One region of the Effusibacillus dendaii genome, then DNA from elsewhere that is predicted to be linked to it. Evidence: riboswitches for the same ligand, from Rfam matches in the RefSeq annotation. Region 1 holds a riboswitch; each other region holds the start of a gene.
What was found. Region 1 has a riboswitch for S-adenosylmethionine ahead of skT53_RS01705 (trans-sulfuration enzyme family protein). Riboswitches for the same ligand answer to the same signal wherever they lie in the genome.

Region 1 (4,689 bases):
GATCGTTAACCGTTACAAGACCTGCCACGACATCCGAATGGCCGCCCAAAAACTTGGTTCCGGAATGAACCACTACGTCGATGCCCAATTCATGCGGCCGCTGTAAGTAGGGAGACATGAACGTATTGTCGACTACGGTAACAATCCCTTTTTGTTTGGCAAGATCGGCCGCCTTCTTCAGATCGATAATCTTCAAGGTCGGATTCGACGGTGTTTCAAGCATCAGAAGTTTGGTATCCGGTCGTATAGCCGCTTCCATTTGTTCGATTCGACTGGCATCCACAAACGTCGTCTCAATGCCCAATCGGGAAAATACGCGTGTCAGCGCCCGGAACGTGCCTCCATAAATGTCTTCGCAAGCCACCACATGAGACCCGGTCGGGAGCGTCAGCAGGACGCCGCTGATGGCCGCCATGCCGGAAGCGAATGCATAGCCGTAACGGGCTCCTTCCAGCTCCGCAATGATTTTTTCCAAGGCCTGTCGGGTCGGGTTGCCGGAACGGGCATAATCAAACTCCTGATGCCCATCCCAATCCTCCTGGTGAAAAGTCGATGCCTGAAAAATCGGTACGCTGGAGGCGCCCGTCTGTTTGTCGATTTCAAATCCTGTATGAAGTGTTCGCGTCTCAAATTTCATTTGGCCGCCACCTCCGATTTGGCCGCCTGCAGCGCCTGCGCCAGATCATGAATAATATCGTCTGCATGTTCAATCCCGACAGAAAACCGCAGCAGTCGGTCGGTTACGCCGTAAGCTTCCCGCACCTCTTTGGGAATATCAAAATGGGTCTGTTTGGCCGGATACGTCATCAACGATTCGACGCCGCCCAGACTTTCCGCAAATGTAATCATTTTCAGATTTGCCAAAATCGGTTCAATCATGCTCTCATGTTCCACTTCAAACGAAAGCATGCCGCCGGCCCCTGTGCACTGTTGATCATGCACCGATTTGCCGGGCGCACCATCCAACCCTGGAAAATAAACAGTTGTAACAGCCGGGTGGGTGGCCAGCCAGGCGGCGACTTTTGCTGCGTTTTCCTGATGTTTTTCCATGCGGAGAGCCAACGTCTTCATGCCGCGGATCATTAACCAGCTGTCCTGTGGGCCCAAAACGGCGCCAATTGAATTTTGCAGGAAGAAAAGACGCTCGCCCAGCTTCTCGTCTTTTACCGCCAGCAAACCGCATAACACATCATTATGGCCGCCCAGATACTTTGTTCCCGAGTGCAGCACAATATCGGCTCCCAAATCCAACGGACGCTGAAAATAAGGGGTCATGAACGTATTGTCAACGATCGTAAGCAGTCCATGTTCGGCAGCAATCGATACACATCCTGCAATATCTGTGATTTTCATGGTGGGATTGGTTGGCGTCTCGATAAAAATCGCTTTGGTGTTGGGCTGTACCGCCGCCTTTACCTGCGACAGGTCGGTGGAATCGACATAGCTTGTTTCAATCCCTTTCCGCCGCAAAATCTGTTCAAACAACCGGTAAGTGCCGCCATACAGATCGTTTGTGGAGATCAGATGATCGCCCGGGTCGAACAGTTCCACCAGACAGGCAATCGCCGCCATACCGGATGCAAAAGCGAATCCCCGCTTCCCGTTTTCAAGATCGGCAATTGTTTCTTCCAGTACTTTTCGGGTGGGATTTAGCGTTCGAGTGTAATCAAAACCTGTGCTTTGTCCAAATGCCGGATGCGCAAAAGTGGTAGCGTGATGAATCGGCAACGAGACCGCACCTGTCAGCGGATCCTGCCGATTGCCTGCTTGCGCCAATTTTGTCTCAATGTTCATCTGAAAAATCCCTCCGAATTAGGCAAAATACAAAACAACAAAGGGCCTTCCCCATTAAGAGAAAGACCCTTGTCCGTAAATATCGACCCGTCCTCTCTTATCTGTCAGGAAATATTCCTGCAGGAATTAGCACCACAAATCGCACTCTTTGTGGAGGCGCGATTCCGGTTGCCGGGCTTCATAGGGCCAGTCCCTCAGCCAACTCTGGATAAGAGCGATTTTCAATTCTTGGATTCACTTTACAATTGTTCCTGTCTTTTCGTCAAGTGTTTTTAACAACAACTGCCTGCATTTTGCAACAGGAGGCGGAAAGAATAGAAGTACAATCGTGAAGGGGCTGAAACAAATGGAGCAAACAGCATCGAACGGAAAGAAACTTTCTTTGCTGCCTTTGATTGCCCTTGGCAGCGTCCCGCTCATTATGGTATTAGGAAACTCCATGTTGATTCCGATTTTAACAACGATGCAGGAAGAGCTGAACATCTCCAAATTTCAGGCCAGTCTTGTGATCACACTATTTTCAGTCCCTGCCGGTATCATCATTCCGTTGGCCGGTTTTTTGTCAGATCGATTCAATCGGAAAACGGTCATCATTCCCTCCTTGATTCTCTATGCACTGGGAGGGTTAATCGCCGGAGTTGCCGCTTGGCTTCTGGATAAGCCATTCGGGGTAATCATGGCCGGTCGTGTATTGCAAGGAATTGGCGCTGCGGGTACGGCACCGATTGCGATGGCATTGGCGGGTGACATTTTTAAAGGAGCGGCTCGCAGCCAAGCACTAGGATTAATCGAGGCTTCAAACGGTTTAGGGAAAGTGTTAAGCCCTATTCTAGGCGTTCTTGTCGCTTTTATTGTATGGTATGCCGCCTTCTTCGCTTTTCCGGTGCTTTGTATACCTGCCGCTCTGGCCATTTGGTTTTTCATTAAAGAACCGAAGAAAAAGAGTGAACCCCAATCCATTAAACAGTACGTATCGTCTTTAAAATCAATTTTTGAAAAAGAATGGAAGTGGCTGATGACTGCTTACTTTACAGGGGCGAGTGCTCTTTTTATTTTGTTCGGCGTATTGTTTTACCTCTCACAGATTCTGGAAGAACAATATAAAATCGACGGTCTTCCAAAAGGCGGTATTCTGGCGATTCCGCTGTTGGCCATGTCCTCTACCTCCTATATTACCGGCGCCAAAATCAAAAAACGAAAAGGCTTGATGAAAAGCTTGATTGTAACAGGCATGCTGCTTGTGGCAGTGCCACTGGGACTTGCCGCAATCATCAAAAATACGTATATACTCCTGGCGCTGCTCGTTATAAGCGGTATCGGAACCGGTCTCGTCCTCCCATGCCTTAATATGTTGATTACCTCCGCCGTCAATATGGAAAAACGCGGGATTGTTACATCGTTTTACGGTTCGGTTCGTTTTTTGGGAGTTGCGATTGGACCACCCGTATTTACTTGGCTGATGGAAATTTCAAGAGCTGTCATGTTTTTCTCAGTGGCAGGCTTGGCCCTGGTGGCAGCCGGTTTATCGATGTGGTTGATTCGGGTTCCCGACTCGGAAAAAAAGCCTCCTGCTCCCACCCCCGGTTCCATCCCGCACGAAACGATGCGAAATATATTGGCAAAAAAGAAAGCACGGGCGTAACACCTGCGTCCGTGTTCCGCATACGATATGGAAGCCCAGTAGGTTGAAATACCTTTCAGGAGGTTCTGCCGGGAATCTACGTTGGATGAAAGGAGATTTTTAAATGGCCGAAGTATCGTTGCAGAAACCTTGGGAATTTATCCTTGACGATCCGCTGCCTGGACGAAACGAAAAACCCCGCATCAGCGGATGGACCATGTTAATCGATACAGGTTTAGGAATACGGCAAACGATGGATTTGGCGGAAATCGCAAGTGGTTATATTGATTTTTTGAAAATCGGCTTTGGAACTTCCCAACTCTACGGAAAGTCATTACTGCTGAACAAAATCAACATGCTGCGTGATTATCAGATTCATGTGTACCCGGGCGGGACTCTGCTTGAATCGGCTGTCATGCAGAACCGTTGGAAAGAATTCATGCAAGAGGCGAAAAAAATCGGATTCTCCGCCATCGAGGTATCGGACGGTACGCTTTCTATTTCAAAAGGATTACGGAAACAGCTGATCGAAGAAGCAAGGGATTTAGGGTTTTTGGTATTGAGCGAAGTCGGCAAAAAAGAAGAGGGCACACATCTGCCAATTGCGGAACAATTGGAAATCATTGAGCAAGATTTGGAAGCAGGCGCCTGTAAGGTCATCATGGAAGGACGCGAATCAGGTAAATCAGTAGGAATTTATGAAGCAAACGGCAACATACGTGAAAATGATATGGATTTTCTGCTGAACAAAATTTCATCGCCTGATTTAATTATTTGGGAAGCCCCTCTTAAATCTCAACAGCAGGAATTAATCGCTCGGCTGGGGGGGAATGTGAACCTCGGCAATATCGCCCCGCATGACATTCTGTCCGTAGAAGCGTTGCGGCGGGGGTTGCGGAGCGATACACTGCGGCACGCTGTGCAAAACCAACGGGAGAGCGAGATGTATGTCGCGAATCCGAGCCGTTTCATGACCTCGATCTATGTCGAGGGACAATGATTTCCCCCGCATAACCCCCATCCCTCGTCCATATATTGTATGGAGGCTAAGGGGTGGGATTGATGACAGGGGAACTCATACTTGTTTTTTTGATTGTCATCGGCATTATCGGCAGGGCCAGTATTCTTGCAACCGCTGCCAGTGTATTGTTAATTTTAAAACTTACCAATCTGCAACGATATTTCCCGATGTTGGAGAGACGCGGTCTGGAGATCGGTCTGCTGTTTCTGATGATCGCGGTCCTGGTTCCATTAATCAACGGGAAAATACAGTC
Region 2 (4,689 bases), 1.1 Mb from region 1:
GGAACAGCAAACCGATATGATTTTTTCGGCGATCGGGGAGGATTTTGGATTCATCGGGACCTCGACTTTAATTATTCTATTCTTTATTCTCCTGCAGCGGATGATGAAGATTGCCAGTACGGCGACCGATTCGTTTGGCACCTATATTATTGTCGGCGCGATGGGGATGTTTGGATTCCAGATTTTCGAGAATATCGGTATGAACCTGGCGCTGATGCCTGCGACCGGGATTACGCTGCCGTTTGTTTCCTATGGGGGGACTTCCCTGCTAACTAACTTCATGTTGATTGGAATTGTTCAGTCGATTGCGATTCGAAGGAGAAAGTTGCGGTTTTGAGTTTTATGATTTAAGATTTGGATCTTGGACGGTTTGTGGAAGGATGGGGTGCAAATGTTGGTACAGCCAGCGGAACGGCTGAAACGGCTGCCGGAACAGTTCTTTTCGAAATTGACGCGAAAAGCGGCTTCCTATGTAGCAGAGGGTTATGACGTGATTAATCTGGGGCAGGGCAATCCTGATTTGCCGACACCTGCCCATATTGTGGAATCCATGCGGGAAGCGGTACTCGATCCAAAAACGCACCGCTATTCGCCGTTTTCCGGGCTGCTCGAACTGAAAGAGGCAGTTGCCGACTGGTATAGAATGGAATGCGACGTTTCGCTTGAACCGGAGACAGAAGTGGCTATCTTGTTTGGCGGAAAAGTCGGCTTGGTTGAGATTAGTCAATGTTTGTTAAACAAAGGCGACGTATGTCTGGTTCCCGATCCCGGTTACCCGGATTATTGGTCAGGCGTGGCGATGAGCGGCGGTGAAATGGTGATGATGCCGCTTTTGCGGGAAAACGATTTTCTGCCCGATTATTCCAGTCTGCCGGACGATGTGCTGCGGCGGGCAAAATTGATGTTTTTAAACTATCCGAGCAACCCCACGTCTGCAACCGCACCGGAATCGTTTTTTCAGGAAACGGTGGCGTTGGCGGAGAAACACCAGATTGTAGTGGCACACGATTATGCGTACGGGGCGATCGGCTTTGACGGTTTGAAACCGGTGTCGTTCCTGCAGGCGCCGGGTGCAAAAGAAGTTGGGGTCGAATTTTACACGATGTCCAAAACATACAATATGGCCGGCTGGCGGGTAGGCTTTGCAGTTGGCAATAAAGAGATTATCTCGTTGCTCAATCTGATCCAGGACCATTACTTTGTGTCTTTGTTTCCGGCCATCCAGCGGGCATCGATCACGGCATTGCGTTCTTCGCAGGACTGTGTAAGAGAATTGGTGAACGTGTATCAGCGTCGGCGTAATGTATTTATCGGCGGACTGCGCGAGCTCGGTTGGGACGTGATAGAGCCGAAAGGTTCTTTCTTTACCTGGATTCCGATTCCGAATGGCATGAGTTCGATCGAATTTGCCGATCTGGCACTGGAACGGGCGTATGTGGTGGTAGCCCCCGGTATTGGATTTGGCAAAAGCGGCGAGGGATATGTGCGCGTAGGACTTTTGGATTCGGAAGAACGCCTGCGGGAAGCTGTTGAGCGGTTGGGGAAGATCGTATATTGATTCCTGCCGTTTTCTATTGTACATTTAAAATTAAAATAAAAAACTCTTATCACGAGCAGGCTGAGGGACTGGCCCGATGAAGCCCGGCAACCGGACATATTTTGGCGACGGATCGGCAGCAACTGGAATTCCGTTAGACAGGGTGTCCACGGTGCTAACTCCTGCAGAATCGTTTGGTTCTGAGAGATGAGAGGCGCGATAACGACTAGCGATACGCCTCTTTTCAAAGGATAGAGGCGTTTTTGTTTCACTGTCGGAAAGTATAACTTTGAAGCGTGCGATAGTATAGAGGAAGGCCGACTATAAGCGCGACATCCGTGTCGGTCGACGAAAACGCAACGTCCATGTTGCATCGTCGACACCAGACCATCCATGGTCGTCGCAACGTCGGCATCAGCGCATCCATGCGCAAGACAACGAGGCTTTCGCCTACACCAAAGGCTTGGCGAAAGCCAAGTTTTCTTTAGGGTGCGGAGCGGCGAATGCTTTATCAGTTTGCCAGAAAGGGGAGGTTGTTATGGGGGATTGGGTGTCTGACGATTATGTAATGGCTTCTTATCTGGTGCACCAGCAGGCGGGCGATTTTTATAAAAAAGCGCAGGGGATTGCGGTGGGACTTACAGTCGGTTCCTGGACGGATCTGCCTGCTGAACGGCAAGAACAGATGAAAAAACACCTCGGGCAGGTGGTATCTGTCGAAGAGCTGGGGGAAGACGAGGCGGGGAATCGAAAGGCGATTTTGCAAATCGGGTACCCGGTATGCAACTTTACGGCTGAAATTCCCGCGTTGTTGACTACTGTATTCGGCAAGCTGTCGATGGACGGGATGATCAAGCTGGTCGATCTGCAGTTTCCGGAATCGTTTGTAAAACAGTTTCCGGGACCGAAATACGGCATCGAAGGAATCCGGCAGCGGTTAGGTGTATATGACCGGCCGCTGTTAATGTCGATTTTCAAATCGTGCATCGGCTACGAGACGAAAACATTGGCGGAACTGTTTTATCAGCAGGCGATCGGCGGCGTTGATCTTGTGAAAGATGATGAAATTTTCTTTGATGATACGTATGCCCCGTTTGAGCGACGAATCGAAGCGTGTGCGAAAGAGGCGGAAAGGGCTTACTCTGTTACGGGCAAAAAGGTGTTGTATGCGGCCAATTTGACCGGACCGGTTACGGAAATCGTGGAAAAAGCGAAACGGGCTGTTGAGGCAGGCGCCAGTGCCCTTCTGTTGAATGTGTTGGCATATGGATATGATGTGTTGCACAGATTGGCGGGAGATCCGGCCGTTACAGTTCCGATCATGGCGCATCCCGCCTTGTCGGGTGCTGTGTATCCAGCGCCACAGTACGGTATACGAGCCAGCGTTCTGCTGGGGAAACTGATGCGAATGGCAGGGGCTGATTTTGTGCTGTATCCTTCCGCCTATGGTTCGGTTGCCATGGAACGCACAGAGACGTTGGCGATTGCAGACGAATTGCGCATGGATGCGTTTGCCCTCAAACGGTCGTTCCCTGTCCCTTCCGCAGGGATTCATCCTGCGTTGGTGCCGCAGCTGTATGAGGATCTCGGAAATGATCAAATCGTCAACGCGGGTGGCGGCATTCACGGGCATCCGGACGGATCGGCAGCCGGCGGGCGGGCGTTTGTGGCAGCGATTGAAGCGGTCCTAAAAGGCCGAACACTTGCTGAAGCAGCAACCGAAAGTGATGAACTGGCGAAGGCACTCCAGTTGTGGGGAGGCAAGTAAATTGGGAGATGGCAATCAGATTTTTAGCAAGCAAATGGTCGTTTTTTGTGACTTTGACGGGACGATTACCGAACGAGATATGATCATTTCCGTAATGGAGCGGTTTGCACCGGATGGATGGGAATTAACGAAGGACGATATTTTATCGCAACGAATTTCGGTGCAGGAAGGGGTTGGCAGACTGTTTTCCATGATTCCCTCCGGCCAGCGGGATGAACTGGTTGCATATGCAAAACAGACGGCAAGAATCCGTGAAGGATTTGGCGAGTTTGTCGAATATTGCCGTGGAAATAATGTGGAACTGTTGGTGACAAGCGGCGGCATCGATTTTTTTGTGGAGCCGATTTTGGCACCTTACCAAATCTCGCAAATCTACTGCAATCAAGCAGACTTTTCGGATGAGACGATTCGCATTTTGTGGCCGCATGATTGTGACGACAAATGTGACGGGGGTTGCGGGATGTGTAAACCTTCGGTTATGCGAAAGTATCCGGCCGATCGATTTACACGCCTTGTGATTGGGGACAGTATCACCGATCTGAAAGCGGCGAGACAGGCCGATTTTGTGATTGCACGTTCCTTTTTGCTGGACAGGTGCAGAGAAGAAGGACTCACGCTTGCGCCGTTTACCGATTTTGGGGACGTTAAAGCATGCATTGAACGATTGTTGCAATTGGGGGTGTCCGCATGACAGACTATCAATTCTATCAGGAAGACCGGATTCAAATTGCGAGGCAATTAAAAGAGATTGCGGACAATTTTACGCAAAAAGGGTGGCTGCCGGCGACGGCGGGCAATCTGTCGATTAAACTGAGCGACGATCCGTTGGTTTTCGGTGTGACCGCGAGCGGCAAAGATAAGGAAAGTTTGCAACTGGACGATATTTTGGCGGTTGATCAGGAGTGCAAACCGATCGAACCAACCCGGCTGCGCCCGTCTGCCGAGACCCTTATTCACTCGAAAATCTATCAGTTAACAGACGCAGGATCAGTACTGCATGTACACACGGTATATAACAACCTGATTTCAGAGCTGTACTTCCACGAAGGGAACGTTACGTTGTCCCAGATGGAGCTTATCAAGGGCCTGGGTATATGGGAAGAGGGGGCCGTTATCGAAGTTCCAATCATTGAGAACTTTGCGGACATTCCCAGATTGGCAGATGAAATTGGTAACCGATTGGACCCACGGGTTCCTGGTGTGCTGATCCGCAAACATGGCATTTACGCATGGGGGCGAACTCCGTTTGAAGCGAAACGTCATGTGGAAGCTCTTGAGTTTTTGTTTCACTATCAGTTTTTGTGGGTATCGGTAACAAGAAACGGTTCGTTGCCGCTGGCGGTTCCGCCAATTGCGACTGCGCTGTAAATTATCTATTAAATAA
Region 3 (4,689 bases), 180 kb from region 1:
GGACGCTCCGGTTGAAATGGCCGCTTCGATTACCCCTTTATTGATCTCACGCAGGGATGATTCAACGAGACGTGCGTAAAAAGGTATCGCTGCAACTGATAATGGGACAGAAGCAGCAGTAGGGCCGATTGTGGACCCGATTAAAAATTGGGTAAATGGCAGTAAAGCAACCAGCAGTATAATGAACGGAACCGACCTGACAATATTGGCCAAGGTCCCAAGCAACAAATTGATGAACCGGTTTTCAAAAAACAAGCCTTTATCGGTCACGAACAGAAGTATTCCCAGCGGAATTCCGATAACGATCGAGATGAAAAGCGATACTCCCACCATATACATCGTGTCATTAAACGCTTTCATCAGGTCGGGCAGGAGTTCAATCACTTTATTTAAGGACATCCGCGATCACCTCCAATTCAGAAGTTCTTTCCCGTAGGAGACCGAGTGCTTTATCCACTTCTTGTGAATCACCGCTCAACTCCATAATGAATATGCCAAGCGGCACATTTTGAATATATTCGATTTTTCCGTGCAGAATATTTCCTTTTACCTTGCAGGATTGTAGAACGTCAGACACAATGCTCTCTTCCGCAATTTCGCCTTTAAATTGTATTTTCACCAGAATTCCGTGCGGATTCCGATGCTGTAAAACCTCACTGGGTAACTCAAAATGCAGAACCGTCTCGATAAACTCTCTTGTAAGAGATTGCTTCGGATTCGCAAAAATATCGTAGACATTGCCCACTTCGATAATGTCTCCTTCTTTCATGACAGCCACCCGATGGCAGATTTCTTTGATGACTTCCATCTCGTGGGTGATCAAAACGATCGTTAATCCGAGTTTTTCATTGATTTCTTTTAACAAGGCGAGTATCGATTTGGTAGTCTTCGGATCAAGAGCGGAGGTCGCTTCATCACAAAGCAAAACATGCGGGTCATTTGCCAATGCCCTTGCAATCCCCACTCTTTGTTTTTGGCCTCCGCTGAGTTGACTGGGATATTGGTCTGCCTTATCGGCTAACCCTACCAATGCAAGCAGCTCCGGCACCCGTTTTTCAATAAAGTCCTTTGACTTGTTGGCAGCTTTTAAGGCAAAAGCAACGTTTTGAAAAACGGTTCGACTGCTGTTCAGGTTAAAGTGTTGAAAAATCATGCCTATCTTTTGACGTGCTTGACGCAGTTCTTGCGTGTTTAATGTCGTCAAATCCACATCATTCAACCGCACAACTCCTGTTGTGGGTCGTTCCAACAGATTCATGCAACGTAGCAGGGAACTTTTTCCCGCCCCACTGTATCCTACAATCCCGAAAATTTCTCCCGGTTCGATCTTTAGACTTACATGGTTAACAGCAATCACTTTTCCACGTTTTGTTTGGTACTCTTTATATAAATCTACCAGTTCAATCATGGCCATACCCCCAAAATGAAAAATGCCTTTTCAACAACGAAAAGGCATGGACACGTTCTGCGATGCCTTATCTGCCAGGATCCTATCCTGCTGGAGTTAGCACCTTACCGAAAACCGGTAGGTTGCTGGACGTCATAGGGCCAGTCCCTCGGTCAGCTCTTGATAAGGATATATTAGGTTGTTTAATTTGTTAGACAAACTAATAATTATATTATTCGACAAGATTTTGCATGTCAACAGGCGGAACGGAGAATTTGTCACATTTCACGGGAAGCCGTTAAAGGTTAAGCCGTTTTTCGCGGTCTACTCGTGTATAAGTTCTGTGTAAACAACGGAATTACACGCTTGAGTTAACTGGTCTGTATACTGCCCTATCCGTTTGGAAACGGCGTTCTTATTGAATCGTTCGCCTCACTTTGCATGAAAAGAACCAACAGATTCGCATGTACGAGAAACTCGCGTTCAAAGCTGGCTCTAAACGGCAGGCTGTTTGATTCTGCTGATCCGTTGATTTTCTTTGTAAAATGCCAGAAGATCTTGCCAAAATTCACGTCTTCTGTGTCAAATAAACAACGGTAGGCCTCCGACAGGTTTTTGTATGCGGCTTCATAATCCTTCTTCTTATAACGCTCCAACGCTTTCATAAGAAAATCGGCGTGCGTATTCAGACCACGCATAATGTTATCCTTGGACTGAGGGTTTCGGGACAGGAAGAAATCAAACAGTTCCTTTTGATACTGTATAAAACGAGGTTCCACCATCTTCTTCCAGTCCTGATCGTTGCGGTCTATGTTTTTGATCGCATCTACACATAGATCAATCTGTTCGCCCCAGATTTTCTGAAACTCTTTCTTGGCATTTTGCCCATAAATCAAACCAACGGCGGATGCAAGAGAACTTGCGTTCTGCTTAAGCGCGTGGATGTCAGCCTCCAAATCTGCAGACTTCGCATGTTTTTTCATCAAATCAATCGTTAGATCAAGATGTTCCAGAAACAAATATGTAACCGAGATTTGGGCCTCCTCATCTCCCGTATTAAGTTTTACATCTTGCTTGACTTCCACCAGAGCTCCCTCTGCCGAGACATATCCAGCAGGAATGCTTGTCGTTAAAAAAGATGCCATGCTGACCGACAACAGTTTCATTTTCCAATACATCGTATCCCACTTCCCTTCATTATTTAATCTTGATTAAGGTTTAACGTCCAATTGCTCATATGCTGGCAAAGTGGGCATCATGCAATCTTTGTGGAATGGATATGACGCCCACTCACTGGTCTCCCCGCCTCTTGCGGAAAACATAACGGTACTCGGCCAGAGAGTAAATAAAGGACAGAACGCTCATGGTGTTCATGAAATGCGACAAACCAATCCCATAAAGATTCGGAGCTGCTCGTAAGGGGATAGATGAACTTGCAGCTAAAGCAATACTCACTACTTGTGCAATGGTTCCCCGCTCTACATGATTTCTGTTTTCATGAATTGCCCGCTTAAAACCGTTCAAACGGTGTCCGGCAGTTCTTCTGACTGGTCGCTTGGCCATGAATAGAATCACATGTCTTTTGGCTAAGGCCTTCACACAAACACCTCCTATGTGTTATCGAAATAGGTTTATGTGCGTTCGATATTGTCCTACCACAAAAAACGGATCCCCAGATGTGGAGATCCGTCGTAGTCCGAACACTGTGTTTGGTTTTCACTAATCGTTAATATCCGGCACTATAATTATTCCAGCCGTATGATCGCATATTGGTCTTCCTTGACTCGCAAGTATCCAAGTTCAATCAGTTCCCGTAAATTGCTTCTGACCTTGAATAATGGCAATTTCATTTTTGTCGAGATTTCTGCACTTGTTGCTGGTTTCTCTTGGATTACGCTTAAATAAGCGTTTATTTCAGATTGTGTCAGTGAACTTTCCGATTTTCCGCAGGCCATACAACCGCTCTCCTAGATTTTCAAATCTTTTTTCGCCAAATACCAATCAATCACTTCCAGACTTTCATCGTTCACCCGTTCTTCCGCCAATTGTTGCGAAGCGGGCGGCGGAACGAGAACTTTATCTCCGGGCACCCAATTCGCGGGAGTGGAGACTTTATGATTGGCGGTTGTTTGCAGTGCTTTCACCAATCTGAGGATTTCCTCCATGTTTCGACCTGTTGACAATGGGTAGTAGATGATGGCACGAATGATTTGACTTTCATCAATCACAAAGACGGCTCTGTTTGTCTCGGTTGAACTTTCTCCCGGATGGATCATGCCGTATTTCATCGCAACATTTTTGTTCAAGTCGGCAATAACAGGGAATTCAATTTTGGTTCCTTGCGTTTGCTCAATATTGCGGACCCAGGCAATATGTGAAGAAACACTGTCCACACTGATTCCCAACAGCTCACAGTTCAATTCTCGCAGTTGGGGATATATTTCTTGGAAAGCTACAAATTCGGTCGTACACACCGGTGTAAAATCTGCCGGATGAGAGAACAGGATTAACCAGGAACCCTTATAATCCTCCAATTTGATCGTTCCTTGTGTTGTAACAGCCTCAAATTGAGGAGCTGGATCTCCAATTCGCGGCAAGCTGGGTAAAACTTGGACGTTTTCGTTTGACAATCTAAACTCCTCCTTTAAGGTATACTGGCCGCTCAATCTAGGAACAAAGTCGCCTAGTCGCCTATTTATTCTTTAAAAATGTCGTTCCAATCCCAGTACGTTTACTACCAGTATAGTAACAAACGAACGGCGAGCTGTATGTGAGACAAATTACATTCCGGTCAATAACCGGTTGGCCAATTTGACAGCAATCGCTTGCTTTTCACCCCGTTTGCACAAGAATACTCAAGGGCACGGCAAACAAATTTGCGCGTATCCTGCGGGTCTATCAGATCGTCAATCAAATGCTTTCCGGCCGCCCAGTGCCTCCGGCGATATAGCGATTTGCCCAACTTCGCCGATTTTGCAAGGTTCATCTTTTTCATTTAGGATGGCCGCTTCCACCAATGAAGATGGCGCTCCCATATACCCTTTTTTAAAATCGGTCTTGCCATCGCGGACAGGCATGCCATAATTGCTTGCGATCTCCATGATTTCCCGTCGGGAATACCCCTTGTACAGGTCATCCGGCGTTCCTTCCGTTTCATCCAGTTCATGGATTAAACCTGAGAATCCGGCTCCGGATTCCGTTTGACCAAAACCGACAGTGACAAAATCAATGCCGAATCTTTTGGCCACCTGATAGTGATATTCGGGGAGCGGCTGCATGTGGACTTTATTTAATGAGTTTCT

Region 2: it holds a riboswitch for S-adenosylmethionine, as region 1 does, so the genes downstream of both, skT53_RS07865 (2,3-diketo-5-methylthiopentyl-1-phosphate enolase) here and skT53_RS01705 (trans-sulfuration enzyme family protein) in region 1, are expected to answer to the same signal.
Region 3: it holds a riboswitch for S-adenosylmethionine, as region 1 does, so the genes downstream of both, skT53_RS02650 (methionine ABC transporter ATP-binding protein) here and skT53_RS01705 (trans-sulfuration enzyme family protein) in region 1, are expected to answer to the same signal.

The regions. Positions count from the first base shown of each region.
Region 1 is NZ_AP023366.1:323,780-328,468, reverse strand. Features, by position in the region: gene skT53_RS01710 (trans-sulfuration enzyme family protein) at 1-637, opposite strand, end outside; gene skT53_RS01705 (trans-sulfuration enzyme family protein) at 634-1,794, opposite strand; SAM riboswitch class I at 1,889-2,009, opposite strand; gene skT53_RS01700 (MFS transporter) at 2,141-3,436, shown strand; gene skT53_RS01695 (phosphosulfolactate synthase) at 3,540-4,415, shown strand; gene skT53_RS01690 (DUF441 domain-containing protein) at 4,475-4,689, shown strand, end outside.
Region 2 is NZ_AP023366.1:1,446,377-1,451,065, reverse strand. Features, by position in the region: gene skT53_RS07875 (FtsW/RodA/SpoVE family cell cycle protein) at 1-337, shown strand, start outside; gene skT53_RS07870 (pyridoxal phosphate-dependent aminotransferase) at 392-1,558, shown strand; SAM riboswitch class I at 1,602-1,751, shown strand; gene skT53_RS07865 (2,3-diketo-5-methylthiopentyl-1-phosphate enolase) at 2,076-3,305, shown strand; gene skT53_RS07860 (2-hydroxy-3-keto-5-methylthiopentenyl-1-phosphate phosphatase) at 3,340-3,996, shown strand; gene skT53_RS07855 (methylthioribulose 1-phosphate dehydratase) at 3,993-4,673, shown strand.
Region 3 is NZ_AP023366.1:502,788-507,476, reverse strand. Features, by position in the region: gene skT53_RS02655 (methionine ABC transporter permease) at 1-399, opposite strand, end outside; gene skT53_RS02650 (methionine ABC transporter ATP-binding protein) at 386-1,408, opposite strand; SAM riboswitch class I at 1,473-1,577, opposite strand; gene skT53_RS02645 (hypothetical protein) at 1,780-2,565, opposite strand; gene skT53_RS02640 (hypothetical protein) at 2,678-2,986, opposite strand; gene skT53_RS02635 (helix-turn-helix domain-containing protein) at 3,133-3,342, opposite strand; gene skT53_RS02630 (peroxiredoxin) at 3,355-4,017, opposite strand; gene skT53_RS02625 (AMP-binding protein) at 4,294-4,689, opposite strand, start outside.